DNA from 2 places in the Metabacillus sp. SLBN-84 genome. Region 1 is predicted to be linked to the other one. Evidence: riboswitches for the same ligand, from Rfam matches in the RefSeq annotation. Region 1 holds a riboswitch; the other holds the start of a gene.
The links. Region 1 has a riboswitch for cyclic di-AMP ahead of RKD52_RS03585 (hypothetical protein). Riboswitches for the same ligand answer to the same signal wherever they lie in the genome.
Positions count from the first base shown of each region.

Region 2: another riboswitch for cyclic di-AMP. It lies ahead of RKD52_RS07800 (cation:dicarboxylate symporter family transporter); the one in region 1 lies ahead of RKD52_RS03585 (hypothetical protein).

Region 1 covers NZ_JBRJIP010000001.1:738,511-746,423, reverse strand. Annotated here, with positions in the region: gene kdpA (potassium-transporting ATPase subunit KdpA) at 1-1,336, opposite strand, end outside; gene RKD52_RS03600 (potassium-transporting ATPase subunit F) at 1,355-1,432, opposite strand; gene RKD52_RS03595 (signal peptide protein) at 1,432-1,539, opposite strand; gene RKD52_RS03590 (hypothetical protein) at 1,558-1,941, opposite strand; cyclic di-AMP (ydaO/yuaA leader) riboswitch at 2,095-2,246, opposite strand; gene RKD52_RS03585 (hypothetical protein) at 2,308-2,697, opposite strand; cyclic di-AMP (ydaO/yuaA leader) riboswitch at 3,066-3,202, opposite strand; gene RKD52_RS03580 (DUF2294 domain-containing protein) at 3,548-3,916, shown strand; cyclic di-AMP (ydaO/yuaA leader) riboswitch at 4,170-4,303, shown strand; gene glnA (type I glutamate--ammonia ligase) at 4,411-5,745, shown strand; gene RKD52_RS03570 (amino acid permease) at 6,005-7,387, shown strand; gene RKD52_RS03565 (D-alanyl-D-alanine carboxypeptidase family protein) at 7,435-7,913, opposite strand, start outside.
Region 2 covers NZ_JBRJIP010000001.1:1,567,940-1,575,852, reverse strand. Annotated here, with positions in the region: gene RKD52_RS07825 (MFS transporter) at 298-1,665, opposite strand; gene RKD52_RS07820 (VOC family protein) at 1,806-2,237, opposite strand; gene RKD52_RS07815 (YqaE/Pmp3 family membrane protein) at 2,397-2,579, opposite strand; gene gndA (NADP-dependent phosphogluconate dehydrogenase) at 2,680-4,092, opposite strand; gene RKD52_RS07805 (DNA polymerase IV) at 4,197-5,438, opposite strand; cyclic di-AMP (ydaO/yuaA leader) riboswitch at 5,606-5,746, shown strand; gene RKD52_RS07800 (cation:dicarboxylate symporter family transporter) at 5,835-7,097, shown strand; gene RKD52_RS07795 (hypothetical protein) at 7,135-7,365, opposite strand; gene RKD52_RS07790 (hypothetical protein) at 7,906-7,913, opposite strand, start outside.

The sequences.
Region 1 (7,913 bases):
AAATGCCGTCAGATCCAAGCGGCGTATAAAGCGCCAGGGCTGTTGATCCAAGTATCAAAAACGGATGAATCAACAGAGTGACCGCAATCAGCTTCATTTCTTTTCCTTCAATTTTTTTGCCAAGGAATTCCGGCGTGCGCCCAACCATAAGGCCTGATAAGAAAACTGCAATAATAGCGTACATCATAATGTTCATGAATCCGGCACCTGCACCGCCGAACACGGTATTCAGAAGCATATTCGACAAGGCCAGCATTCCGGTAATGGGAGAAAGTGTATCATGCATGGTATTGACAGCCCCTGTTTCAGAAGCCGTCGTGACAACCGCATAGAGAGTGGATTGAACGGTACCAAACCGCACCTCTTTCCCTTCCATGCTTCCTGAAGCCTGCTCAAGACCTGCTTCAGCCAGTCTCGGATTCCCCTGAAATTCAGATAGAAGAGCTGTTCCAAGAAACACTGCAAAAATCATTGCCATAGCCGCAAATAAAATTCGTCCCTGTTTTTTATTGCCTACCATTTTTCCGTACGTATATGGAAGGGCTGTCGGGATGAGAAGCATTAAAAGCATTTGCAGCACATTGCTCACTGCGTTGGGATTTTCAAACGGATGGGCTGAGTTGACTCCAAAAAATCCTCCGCCGTTATTTCCTGCTTCTTTAATGGATAAGAGAGAAGCAACAGGTCCCCTTGCGATTGTCTGCTCTGCTCCTTCCACTGTGCTGGCCGTGACACTGGCATCAAGCGTTTGAGGAACGCCAAGAAAGACAAATATCAGGCCGGCTGCAAAGGCAAGCGGCAGAAAAACCCTTGTGATCGCACGAATTAAATCAACAAAGAAATTTCCAAGCGGATTACCCGATAATCCTCTAATAAGTGCAATCGCAGCTGCAAAAGCGGTTGCAGGTGCCGTAAACATCATAAACGTGATGGCAATCATCTGTGAGAAATAGGACAGGCCGCTCTCCCCGCTGTAGTGCTGAAGGTTCGTATTTGTCATAAAGCTGATGGCCGTATTAAAAGCAAGCGTTGGATCCATTCCGGCAATACCGCTTGGATTCAAAGGAAGCGAACCCTGAAAACGAAACACCAGATAAACGATGAAAATCATAAAGATGTTTGAAAGCAACAGAGCTATAGCATACTGCCTGAAACCTTGATTCTTCTGTTTAATGCCGCTCAGTTTATAAATTGCTTTCTCAAAAGGTCCAAAAATGGAATCAAGCCTTGTTGTTTCATAAGAAAATGCCTGTGCAATATATAGTCCAGCCGGCTTGGAAAGCAGCACAGCTAGCCCCAATGTCAGGATAATTGAAAGAATGGATAGTACACTCAAAGTCTTTTCCTCCGCAAGTTAAAATTTTTCCGGGTTAACAAGTGCATAAAGCAAATAAAGCGTTATGGCGGCAATTCCGCCAAGCAAAACAATCATCACTTTTCTTCCCTTCCTTCGTTCACAATCTTTTCAGACCAGCTGATCAGTCCGGCCATCAGCAGCGCAAGAGCTGCAAAAGACACCGCCATGATGATGTCAAGCATAGTAAAATCCCCCCGTTCTTACTGAATCAAAAATTTCACGCTATCTGCTTTTGAATACATGACATGCTGGGCACCGAGCAGTTCATAGAGCCTGGCCGGGTAATTCGCCTTTTTAGTAATAACGGTAATCGGCGCTCTGACGCTTGCTTTGAGTATTTCCATCAGCCTGCAGGTCTCGGCTATTTTGTCCTCGAGAAGAAGCACTCTTGAGACAGGCTCGTTTATTAGCAGATACTGGGCATTTTGCCTGATAAAATAAATGGTTTTAAACCCTTTGGATCTTAAATGACTTTCTACACTGTAATCTCCCGTAATAAAGGACAGCGACGAGTTCTCAGGGAGAATCTCATCCAGGCACCCAAGCCTCGTATAGCTCGGTATGCAAATCAGCATTGCTTCCATAACCTTCCCCGCCTTTTCGCTCCGTCTTTGCTCCGGCAGCCAAACAGCCGGACAGCACCTGAATTCACTCTTTATTCCAGTAAAAAACCGCGGAAGAGGGTTCTTCCGCGGCTTTTAGGCATCACTTAAAAAGCATGCCGCACCTGCAGTTTCGATTTCCCTCATCGCGCTTTCGGGGTTAGCTGTCGGATTCGGGCTATGAGAGCTGCCCTGCCACCATATTCAGATGGATTCACCCCAAGCGGCAATTTGCCGCAAAAGATTGGATCCCCCGATTTCATTGTGAAATTAAGCGATTAAGTATTCAGTTCTGGTTTGATATCTCTTTTAGAGATCCACCTCCTTAATTGATTTTTGCTGTCTGCTTTAGACTTGATTCAATTCTCCGAGCCAATAGGAGCATGATGCCGGCTTGCTTAAAATGACATATCTGGCGCCTAATTTTTTGTAAAGATCATAATGCCTGCTGTCATCTGTCATCACAACAATCCTCATTGTTCCCAGATCAGAGAAAAAAGCCGTCAGTTCAAATCCTTCGTTGATTGAATCCGAGATAATATAGACAGATTGATAGCCGTCAAATCTCTTTTCAAGTTCAAGCAGATTATCCAGCCTTGTATTGCCTTCCTTTGAGTTTGTCAGCTCAAACGCATACTGTTCATAAGACATCACATCTGCGTATTTGCGGTGAACGTTAATCTCCTCTATTACAGAAACGAATAAATCCCCCTTGCCTATAACCAGTGTCTGATTCATCGTTATCCCCCGAATCGTTCCATGATTGACAGTGCATTTTGTTCTCTTGCTGAATTAACCCTTTCAGGATCAATCAGCCATAGAACAAAAAAAGAGACCAATGCTTACTCTTCCCCCAACCCAGTACACATGTAATCAAATCAGCAGGCAGCTGCCCGGCATGATTGATTCTCATATGGCTGTTTTGGAGAAAAAGTACTCATTGGTCTACTTAACGCCCAGCAAGCCGCAGCCCTCTTTGCGTTCCGTCTTCCGTTTTTCCTTTTTCAAACGAATTGCTGAATCAAAAAGACCTTCTACAGTCCCCAGGCCTCTTCTCTGCCTAAAAAAAGGCAGTAAAAAAAAGACTCCTGTTAAGGCGGTCTTTGGACCTCCTTCGCTTTAGCCGACGAAGTTAGCTGACGGGTAGGATGGCGAAAGATCTCATCCTTTCTGCAAAAGCAGAATTAACCCCAAAAAATTGGTTCCTCCGTTCCCGTGTCACGGGACTAGGCCGATATGCAATTCGTGATTACGAGATTATCTTACTCCCGCGATAAAACTGTGTAAACAAGGAAATACACTAAAAAACAGGGACTTTAGTGACCTTTAGTCTATTATTCTCTCTCTTACTCTCATTTCCTCACGTTTTTAAAAAATCTCACTTCTCTCTCCCGCTTGTATCAGCCTGTCAACTGTACACTCTGTTTCCTGTCATTTACAGAATGCTATTGACAGGGTCATGGCGGGTAAGTAAGATAAACTCGTCTAATGATGCAAAGCTCAAGGGGGATCTTGCCATCTTCTAAAATCCTCTTGAACGGCATCCGTTTATCCTAATCAAAAGCATTTGTGCCGGGGGTATAATCAAATGGCTGTGTCGCCTAAAAAGAAATTGGAAATGGAATTAAGTGAAGCCTTTATCAAGCTTCAAAGGGATTTAATCGGACGCGGACCGCAGGAAACAAGAACCTACATTGTCCATGATATGGTCATTGCCCGGTTTAAGGGCGTTCTCACAGTTGAGGAAAAACATCTGGTTGAAAACGAAAATGGCAGAAAACTCGTTAAACAAATGAGACAGGTTCTGCGTGAAATGTACAGTAAAAAATTTGAAGAAATTGTAGAAAACTGCACGGGCTGCAGGGTTCTTTCAAGCCACAGCGATATCAGCACAAAGATGGGCGAACGAATTGAAGTGTTTGTGGTTGATAAGGATCTGGAGCGGCTCCTTGAATGAAAGAACTAAATAACCGGAACAAAAAGGGAGTATGCAAATTGAGCATACTCTTTTTTCTTTGCCTCATCTTTTCTAAAAAATCACTGTCTATACCAGACTGCAAAAACGACATCTGCTCAAATAAAATTGAGAAAGAGAGAAAACGAGAGTAAACAGAAGAAAAACAGAGATTGATTGAATATTCATCTGTAAAAACCCGGTATTTCATCCCTTTACAAGTAAAATTATCCAGGAGTATGATAGGCTCAATTTATTTCCTAATCCGCAGAATCCGTTAAGGAACGGGGGACCCAATTTTCCGGGGTGAAGCCGCTGAATCAAGCGGCCGGGCGACTCTTACCGTCCGAATCCGTCAGCTAACTCCGTATGCGTTGTTTGAGAGAGGAAGGTGTGACCGTTCAGCGCAGCCTGCTGAAACAAAAAATACAATCCTTCGATTTTTCAAATTCATTCGTAAACGAAATTAAAACTAAAAAATCGGGGTGTTCTTTGTGTTGACTATTTTAGATCCGTTAAGCGAAATAAAAGCAGAAATAGCTGAAAAGCATGTCGAACTGCTGCATCTTCAGTTTGTTGATCTGGAAGGAAATTTAAAGCACGTCACCATTACGGCCGATCAGATTGATGAGGCTGCAGAGGGAAAAATGATGTTTGACGGTTCGTCCATAAGGGGTTTTTGTCCTATTAACCAGTCTGATTTATACCTCAAGCCGGATTTGAGCACGTTCGCTATTATTCCGTGGTCAGTCGAGGAAAAATATGCAGAAGCAAGATTTCTTTGCAGCATATTAAATCCGGATATGACGCCTTATGAAGGAGATCCAAGATATGTCCTGCAGCTCGCCGCAAAAAGAGCCAAGTCGCTTGGATACAGCATCAGCATCGGGCCGGAACTGGAGTTTTTCCTGTTTAAAACCGACGAAAATGGAAATCCCACGACAAATCCCCACGATACTGGGGGATATTTTGAGCCCGCACATGATCTGGGAGAAAGAGTCCGTCTTGAAATCTACCGCACCCTGAAAGCAATGGGCTTCAAAATTGAAGCATCCCACCATGAAGTGGCCAACGGGCAGCATGAAATCAATTTTCGTTTCAATGATGCCCTGACGTCAGCAGATAATGCCACAACATACAAGTGGGTCGTAAAAAATGTCGCAAAACAATTTAACCTGCATGCGTCATTTATGCCTAAACCTCTGCAAGGGGTAAACGGCTCCGGTATGCATGTTAACATCTCCCTCCTTCAAGACGGGGAAAATATCTTCTTTGATGGAAATGATGATATGCAGCTTTCAAACGAAGCCTATTATTTTATTAATGGGGTGCTCACCTATATTGAAGAGCTGACTGCCATTACCAATCCGCTTGTTAATTCTTACAAACGTCTCGTACCGGGGTTTGAGGCCCCGTGCTATATAGCCTGGTCAACTTCAAACCGGTCAACCCTTATCCGTATACCTGCAAAAAGGGGCTCCGCAACACGGATAGAAGTGAGGCATCCGGACCCAAGCGCCAATCCCTATCTTGCATACGCCGCAATTGCTGAAGCAGGAATGGCCGGTATCGCGCTGTCGGAATTTCCGAAGCCCGCCGTTCATGATGACATCTTCAGCATGACGGAATCCGCCCGGATGGAAAGAGGAATCAAGCATCTCCCGGACAACCTTGAAACGGCGCTTGATTTAATGGAAAAGGGTCCGCTTGCCAAAATGGTTCTCGGCTCTCATGTATACCGGCAATTTCTTCTTCATAAAAGAGCGGAATGGCACGAATACAGGAATACTGTCCACTTATGGGAAATTGAAAATTATCAGATGAAGTTTTGACTTGAACCAAAAGCCCGATTTGCGTGTGAATCGGGCTTTTTTGGTGCAGAAAGAAGTGCCGGTAAATAAATTCCGTAAATTTGGATAAAGTAAAAGCTGATCATACTGCATAATCAGCTTATTACCTTGAAAAACTTTTTTCAGGAAAAGAAAAAGACTGCTTATAATAAAAGAATATTCTAAAATAATTGACAATTATTATTTTCGACATTATACTACATTTTATTCACTCTCAAGACTAACTCACTGGAGGATATACATGAGCTCACTTTTTAGAAAAAAGTCAATTACTGCCTTGCTCGCGCAAAGTCAGCAAAAATCCCTGGCACGGACTATGGGCGCATTCGACCTGACTTTACTCGGGATAGGCGCGATTGTAGGAACAGGAATTTTTGTACTGACCGGTGTCGTAGCAGCTGAGACAGCAGGTCCTGCCCTTATTCTTTCCTTTATCATTTCCGGTATTGCCTGTGCACTAGCAGCTTTCTGCTACGCGGAATTCGCTTCAACCGTTCCAATATCAGGCAGTGTCTATACTTACACATATGCAACCTTGGGAGAGTTTTTCGCTTTCTTGATCGGCTGGGATTTGATGCTTGAATACTTGCTTGCAACGTCTGCCGTTGCGACCGGCTGGTCTGCCTATTTTCAATCTCTCTTAGCAGGCTTTGGACTGGAGCTTCCTGCAGCCATGACATCAGCTCCCGGAGCTGGTAAAGGCGGAATGATTGATTTGCCGGCGGTCATTATTATCCTGCTGATCACTGCTCTTTTATCAAAAGGAATTAAAGAAAGCACGCGGGTTAATAACATTATGGTTTTTGTTAAACTGGCTGTGATTCTATTATTCATTGTGGCAGGCGTCTGGTATGTAAAGCCTGAAAACTGGACCCCGTTTGTGCCATTTGGATTTGAAGGCATCGTAACCGGCGCGGCTACTGTCTTTTTTGCTTACATTGGATTTGACGCTGTAGCGACTGCTGCAGAGGAAGTGAAAAAACCGCAAAGAGATGTTCCAATTGGCATTATTGCTTCCCTTGCAGTTTGTACGGCACTATATATGGTTGTATCTCTCATTCTTACAGGCATGGTTCCTTATACAAAACTCAATGTAGCAGATCCGGTTTCTTTTGCCCTTCAGTTTGTGGGGCAGAATTCACTTGCAGGCCTTATATCAGTGGGGGCTATCGCAGGAATTACAACCGTTCTTTTAGTGATGATGTATGCACAGGTACGAATCTCTTATGCCATGAGCCGGGACGGACTCCTTCCAAAAAGACTGTCCAAGGTGCACCCATCTTTTAAAACACCCTTTCAAAATACATGGATTACAGGGTTTATTGCAGCAGCAATTGCAGGCTTTGTCGATTTGACAACCCTTGCCCATCTTGTCAATATGGGTACACTCGCTGCCTTCACACTCATTTCGATAGCCGTAATTGTTTTGAGGAAGACTCATCCGAATCTGGAACGTGCTTTTAAAGTGCCATTCGTTCCTGTATTCCCGGCAGTCAGCGCCTTGTTCTGCATCTATCTCATGACGAGCCTTCCGGCTATCACATGGACTTCTTTTATCATCTGGATAGCCATTGGAGCTGTGATTTACTTCGTATACGCAAGAAAAAACAGCAAACTTGCATAAATCGCAAAAAAACCTTTCTCCGTTGCAGGAGAAAGGTTTTTTACTCTTTATGAACGTCTGACCTGCCTGAAAAAGTACCCGACAAGCAGCAGCACTATAGCAAATGAAATCATGACAATGAACTTCAGATGACCATGCAGAACGCTTTTGGTGAATGATGGTTCTACATCTGCAACTGTACTTTTCATCAGCTCATTTTTTTCAGGGTTCACAGGATCAAGAGGATGCTTGGCGAGTTCCCGGCCATCTTCACCGTCAATCGTCAAGTTTCCCTCCGTATCCACATCAGCAGAAATGGTTTCATTTGTTTTTCTGGCATAATACAAAGGCTCCTCCAATGTGAACTCCTGTCCTTCTTGATCCTTATAATATGTTCCAGAAGCGACAAACTCCGATGTAAAATTGGCAAAGCCGTAATCAAGCAGCTTGACCGTATCTTTGTAAGACATACGGTCTGTCTTTGCATTCAGCGTTACAGCGATCAGCCGGATATTTTCTCTCTCAGCAAGAGTTGACAGCGTAAAAC
Region 2 (7,913 bases), 830 kb from region 1:
CTCATGTGTTCTAAATACAAAGCAAAGTTGTAATAAGATTGGATTAAGTAAGGTTTTTACATTCAGCATCATCATTGGTCCAAGCTAATTCCAATTTTAGCATATTCTTGGGCACCTATCTTCTAACCAGCAGTTTCTAGCTGGTTAGGATTTAATTCCACCTGTTAAATGAGCAATAAAACGTTTATGTTAATAAATAAAAAAAAATCCAATTTATATATAAATTGGATTTCTTTTTATTTTGCTATTTGTTTTTTAAAAACTCATCACTCGTTCATCCTCGCTGCTGTTATCTATTCAGCTGTGCTGCAGTTTTCTATCTTTTCGAACATACGATAAGAAAAGCACGCTTGAAGCTCCGATCAGCAGCGTCATTCCCCAAAAGATGTTCGTATAAACAGATGCAGCCGGGACATTCTGCTGCCATCCTATCAATAAACCTGACAGCGCGACTCCGAAGGCACCGCCGAAAAACTGGATCAGCTGCATGAGTCCCATGCCTGATCCAATTTCATCTTCAGGAAGAATTCGGGATGCCTCATTGGCAATGCTCGACGTCAGGCTTGAGAAGCCTGTGCTCATGAACATGTATGCAATCATAATGGCATATGGTGATAATCCTGCGAATAAAGACAAAATCAGCAGTGAAATCAGCAGCATCACATGACCAAAGGAGATAAGCGGAATATTTCCGAATTTGTCAATCAGCCGGCCAATAAACTGTGCTGCAACTGCCGAGAGTATGGCACCGGGAAAAATGATCAGTCCAATGGCGGCAGGATCTTTTTCATAAAGTTCCGTTAAGATCATCGGCATCATAAAGAGTGCTGAAAAGTGCAGGATAAATCCTGCAAAGGCGGATGCGGCAAGCTTTACATACTGTCTGTTTTTGAACAGCGAAGGCTGCACAAACGGCATGCTTACTTTATGGACATGCCTCCACAAGAGATACAGGACCGCAAGCGAACCGATCAGAAGCGGCACAGACAAGGTGGATAAAAAGAGCAGCAGGCCTGTTACTCCAAGACCTGTCAGCAATCCGCCGGCAGAATCAAAGTGCACCTTCTGTACATCTTCTTTTGGGAGAAGCTTCTTGAAAACCGGTAGAAACAGTACAACAAATGCCGTGATCACAAATAGATAATTCCATCCAAGATAGGTGGTAATGGCTCCACCGATGACCGGACCAAGTCCAAAACCAAGCGATGCGGCAGAAGAAATCAGCGACATCGCCTTTCCTCTTCTTGAAATCGGAATATATTTTCCGGCAAGAACCATGGCAAGTCCCGGTACAGCTCCCGCTCCTGCAGCCTGGAGAACCCGGGCAAACAAGAGAAGATAAAAACTTTCAGAGAAAAATCCAATGACAGAGGCTGCACCAAGCATCGCAAGTCCGATTGCGAGAAGCCTCGAAATGGGAATGAAATCCGACAGTCTGCTGTAAGTCAGCGTCGAAATGGCAAAAGCAATGGAATATCCGGAGACAATCCATGAAGCTGTAGCAGATGAGAGACTCAGATCACTCAGTACGCTCGGCAGCGCCACGTTAAACATGGTCGTATTCATGACGACAAGCCAGACTGTTAAGCTCCAGAGCCAGACAATTTTATTTTCATGTTTTAAGCCAGGAACTGCCGGCGGTCTTTCTTCTATTTTCGTTGACACACTATCCCGCCTTCAGTTTATTATTTCGTATACCTAAAGAAATATATACTCTTACAGCCTGTACAGTCAAACGATTTGCTTTAATCATTCCTGTATAAAGAAGAAAACCCTTCTTAACCAAGAAGGGTTTTCTTTTAGGTTTAGTATTTGTTTTCTTTAACAGCAGATACTTGCCATTCAACACCATATTTGTCTTTAACCTGTCCGTAAGCCGGACTCCAAAATGTTTCCTGAAGGGGCATTGTGACTGTTCCGCCTGCTGAAAGCTTTTCAAATACATCCTTGGCTGCGTCTGCCGAATCAATATGCATCGCTATGGAAAGCTGTGAACCGAGAGTATAAGGCATACCAGGAAACGTATCTGACAGCATCATGATTGTATTGCCTGTCTTAAACTGTGCATTCATCACACGGTCCTTTGCATCAGCAGGGATTGGATGATTAGGATCTTCGGGCATTTCTCCAAATGTCTGAATTGAAATCAGTTCAGCATCCAAAGCATCTACATAAAACTTCACTGCCTCTTGACCATTTCCATTTGTTACAATGTAAGGATTTACTGATGTGATCATGTTACACCTCATCGTCATAATTTTAATAAGAACATTTGTTCGCTATTATCATAGCATGATTCGTTTTCATTTGCCAAACAATTTTCAAACTAAACTAAGCCCGCACTCTACTTCTTTAGAGGCGGGCTAATTTCCTGCAAAGTCAGCATTTTTTTTAAGTTACCTCACTCCGTACTTTTTCATCCGCTTTTCATCCTTTGCATCCTTCACGACGAGCACGGCGTGTATGGCTCCAGGAAGATAAAAAATGAGTGTTAAAATCAGGTTAAGCAGTGCCTGAAACGGTCTGCCGACAAACAGCACAGCCACAGGCGGCAGTAAAATTGCCAATAAATAAAGCATCATTATTCACCCCGTTCTTTTCTTATCCGTAACATTTTACCCCGATTCACCGGTTTAGAAACAGTAAAAAACACGGAGCACAAGGCCCCGTGTTCTGTTTTTACTTAGACATCCATTCTGTATGGAAAATGCCTTCTTTGTCTGTACGCTGGTAAGTGTGCGCTCCGAAGTAGTCGCGCTGCGCCTGAATAAGGTTGGCAGGCAATGTAGCCGTGCGGTAGCTGTCGTAATAGGAAAGGGCAGCCGAGAAGCTTGGTACCGGAACACCCTGCTCAATAGCAACTGTCAGCACTTTGCGTAGAGCTCCCTGGTAGCTTTCTGCGATCTCTTTGAAGTAAGGGTCAAGCAGAAGATTCGCAAGCTCGCCGTCGCGGTCATACGCATCTTTGATTTTTTGAAGGAAGGCTGCACGGATGATGCATCCGCCTCTGAAAATCATCGCGATGTCGCCGTACTGAAGATCCCAGTTGTATTCCTCAGAAGCTGCTCTCATTTGGGCAAAACCTTGTGCATACGAGCAGATTTTACTCATATAAAGCGCTTTGCGGACAACTTCAATCAGTTCTTTTTTGTCGCCTTCAAATGGTGTAACAGAAGGACCCGAAAGAATGCCGCTCGCTTTTACACGCTCATCTTTCATGGCAGAGATGAAGCGGGCAAACACGGATTCCGTAATAATCGGAAGCGGAACACCTAAATCAAGGGCACTTTTGCTTGTCCATTTTCCAGTTCCTTTTTGTCCTGCTGTATCAAGAATCACATCAACAAGCGGCTTGCCTGTTTCATCATCTGTTTTTGTGAAAATGTCAGCCGTGATTTCAATCAGATAGCTGTCAAGCTCGCCTTTATTCCACTCGGCAAATACTTCATGCAGTTCCTGTGCAGATAGGCCAAGAACATTTTTAAGGATGAAATACGCTTCTGAAATCAGCTGCATATCGCCGTACTCAATGCCGTTATGCACCATTTTCACATAATGGCCGGCACCGTCCGGACCGATATAAGTTGTACATGGATCTCCGTCCACTTTTGCAGATATCGCTTCAAAAATCGGCTTTACAAGCTCAAATGCTTCCTTTTGTCCGCCAGGCATGATCGAAGGTCCTTTAAGGGCTCCTTCCTCTCCGCCTGAAACGCCGGTGCCGATAAAGTGAATGCCGCTTTCAGCAAGCTCTTTGTTTCTGCGCTGTGTATCTGTGTACAGCGTATTTCCGCCGTCGATCAGAATATCGCCTTTATCAAGATGTGGAAGAAGCTGCTCGATTGTTGCATCTGTTGCAAAACCGGCTTTTACCATAAGAAGAATTTTGCGCGGTGTTTCAAGAGACTGAACAAATTCTTCAATGCTGTATGTACCTGTCAGGTTCTTGCCGCTGTGTTCTTTCAGCATTTCTTCTGTTTTATCTGAAGAACGGTTATAAACGGCCACCGAATAGCCGCGGCTTTCTATATTAAGAGCGAGGTTTTTGCCCATGACGGCCAAACCGATAACGCCAATTTGCTGTTTAGACATGTTTATACTCCCTTTCTGTCCCAAATATCGTTGTTCGCATGAATATGCATTCCTTCTGTAAAATAACACAGTGCCCTTGCTTTTATCAAGGAAAGCGCCTTGTCTCATTCCCTTAAAAAATCTTTATTGAAACTTGTCCCGCTTGTTTTATCATCTTCCAGGTGGACCGCTTTCATCCCGCGTTTAATGACACTTTCTCCAAATTTTTTCTGAATGTCCTCAATCGTTTTAAATAGAGGCTCTTTTTTTGCATCCTCCTGAAAAGAAAACAGATCCAGCTGTTTATAGGCAGCTCCTTTTGGCACAAGGTCCTGGCACGTAACCCCAAGCAAACGTACGGGATCTCCCGTCCAGTGCCTGTCAAAAATCTCTTTTGCGTGAGTGTACAGCTCTTCCTTTTCACCAAGTGGATTATTGACTGTCCGGCTGCGGGTAAATGTGCTTCTGTCTGAGTAGCGAATCGTAATAAAGATCTTTGTTCCAAGCACCTCTTTCCGTTTCATCCGCATGCTGACGGACTGGGAAAGGCGGTTCAGAGTATCGTACAGGACGCGAACATCACTTGAATCTTTGGAGAGAGTGGTAGAATTCCCAATGCTCTTAAAATCATGGATGCTGTCCGGGTTGACTTCCCTGCTGTCTATACCGTTTGCCCTTTTTTTCAGCCGTTCACCGTTAATGCCCAGGAGCTGTTTCAATGAAATCGGATCGGCTTCAGCCAGATCTTTGATCGTCTGAATGCCAATGGTGCGGAGTTTTTCTGCCGTTTTTTCTCCCACTCCGTGCATCTCGCCTGCTGGAAGCGGCCACAGTGTCTCGTGAAGCTCCCGTTTTCTGAGGACGGTGATGCCCAGTGGCTTTTTCATATTGGAAGCCATCTTGGCAAGGAACTTATTCGGGGCAATGCCAATACTTGATGGCAGAAGCAGCTCTTCAAGCAATCGCTGCTGAATCGTTTTTGCCACTTGAAGCGGATTGCCTTCCTTCAGATATTCCGTCAAATCCATATACCCTTCATCAATAGAGACAGGCTCAACCAGCTCGGTAAATTCTCTTAACAGGTCGAACATTGCTCTTGATGCCTTCCGGTACCGGTCAAAATTCGGCTTCCTGACAATCAGTTCGGGACAATGGCGCTTCGCCTGCCACAGCGGCATTGTTGTTTTCACTCCTCTTGCTCTTGCCTCATAGCTGCACGTGACAACAATTCCCTTCCGTTCTTCCACATTTCCGGCAATGGCGAGGGGTTTCCCCCTCAGCTCAGGCTCAAACGCCATCTCAACTGATGCGTAAAAACTGTTCATATCCACATGGAGAATCACTCTTGGACCGCTTCGTCCGTTCATTTCCATTCAACTTCTTTCAAGGCTCTTTTATGTTAAAAGTTTACCATAACCCTAATTAAAAGTACCAACTGAGCGTATTGTCCAGGCTGAATGCTAGTAAAAAACAATTGACAACTTGTCTGCATTCAGAGTAAATTATATCTTGTGTGATTTTATAAACAGACAAACTTCATAATAAGCTTAATCTTTTCAGAGCGGGGGAATCATGCATTTGGTAAGGCTCTTACCTTGGGGTGAATCCGTAAATGGAAGGGAACTCTCAATCCCGAATCCGACAGTTAACCTCGTATGCTTTATTGGGAGAAAGACTTTAATTGTGTATTAAAGACCTTTCTTACTTTAGATTGGTCTTTTTTTGTATTTTCAGAATTCTTACATCAAAGAGGAGGTTCATCTATGAAGAAATTTCGTTTGGGACTGGCTTCCCAAATTTTCATTGGTTTGATTTTAGGTATTTTAGTTGGTGTCGTCTGGTTTAATGACCCTCGCCTTGCAGCCGTGCTGCAGCCGCTTGGTGACTTGTTTCTCCGTTTGATCAAAATGATCGTGATTCCGATTGTTATCTCCAGTCTGATTGTTGGAGTTGCGGGTGCCGGGAATGGAAAACACGTTGGAAGACTCGGCGGAAAAACCATTCTCTATTTTGAAATCATTACAACCGTAGCGATTGTCCTCGGTGTATTGCTTGCAAACGTCTTTCAGCCGGGACAGGGTGTTGACCTTGAATCTGCCCAAAAGACAGATATCCAGCAGTATGTCGACACATCTGAGGAGCAAAGTGAAAAATCGGTTGCCGAAACGTTCCTTCATATTGTGCCGACGAACTTCTTTAAATCCGTCGTAGAAGGCGATATGCTTGCCATCATCTTTTTCTCCGTCCTCTTCGGCCTTGGCGTAGCAGCCATTGGAGAACGCGGAAAGCCCGTCCTGCAATTCTTTGACGGTGTTTCACACGCGATGTTCCACGTCGTAAATCTCGTAATGAAAGTGGCTCCACTCGGCGTGTTTGCCCTGATTGGAGTAACCGTTTCGAAATTTGGAATTGATTCACTGCTGTCTCTTGGAAAATTGGTTCTATTAGTATACGCTGCACTGATTTTCTTCCTGATTGTCGTGCTGGGTGCAGTGGCAAAATGGGCGGGCGTCAATATCTTTATGCTGCTGCGCTACATTAAGGACGAGCTGCTGCTTGCATTTAGTACGTCAAGCTCTGAAACCGTCCTTCCCCGCATCATGGAAAAGCTTGAAAAAATGGGATGCCCTAAAGGAATTGTGTCTTTCGTCGTTCCGATCGGATACACTTTTAACCTTGACGGATCAGTGCTTTATCAGGCCATCGCTGCCTTGTTCCTCGCACAGGTCTACGGCATTGAATTAACGATCGTTCAGCAATTAACGCTGATCTTAGTCTTGATGGTTACGTCTAAAGGGATGGCTGCCGTTCCTGGAACATCCTTTGTCGTGCTGCTTGCCACTCTCGGAACGATTGGAATTCCTGCAGAAGGACTTGCCTTCATTGCAGGTGTTGACCGCATCATGGATATGGCCCGCACAGTCGTCAACCTTGTCGGCAATACACTCGCTGCCATTGTGATGTCAAAATCCGAAGGCCAGTACAACCGGATTAAAGCGGATGAAGTTATGAAAGCAAGTGCATAAATAAGTTGAGCCCCCGGAAAATGTTCCGGGGGTTTTGTTAGTTCTTATTGTACTCCTTGAAACCATATGTAAGCACTCCTCCAACAATCCCGATCATGGCAGCAACCGGTGCTGAAAACACGAAACCGATTGCCACTGCAAATCCAACTCCTGCACCTACGGACGGGTCCTCATTAGGATAAAATTCAGTAAAGAGCGCAAGGCCCAATACGATCAGGATAAATGATCCAAACCCTGAAATTAAAAACCCCAGAAAAAAATGTTTCATGTTATACTCCTCTTGATTTTTATAGACTTTAAGCAGAACACGGTTTATATATTTGCTTACCCTCCCACATCGTTTCTCAGTTTCCGAGGGTAGGATTCGCCTCTTTGCTTACCCTCCCACATCGTTTCTCGGTTTCCGAGGGGACGATTCATCCATTTGCTTACCCACCCACATCGTTTCTCAGTTTCCGAGGGGACGATTCATCCATTTGCTTACACCCACATCGTTTCTCAGTTTCCGAGGGTAGGATTCGCCTCTTTGCTTACCCTCCAACATCGTTTCTCAGTTTCCGAGGGTAGGATTCGCCTCTTTGCTTACCCTCCCACATCGTTTCTCAGTTTCCGAGGGTAGGATTCGCCTCTTTGCTTACCCTCCCACATCGTTTCTCAGTTTCCGAGGGTAGGATTCGCCTCTTTGCTTACCCTCCCACATCGTTTCTTGATTTACGAGGGTACGATTCTCACTTTAAATTGACTCGCGTTCCCGAAATTCAAAAACACACCATCCCTTACAAGAATGATGTGCTCTGCTTGCCCCTGATTACTTGC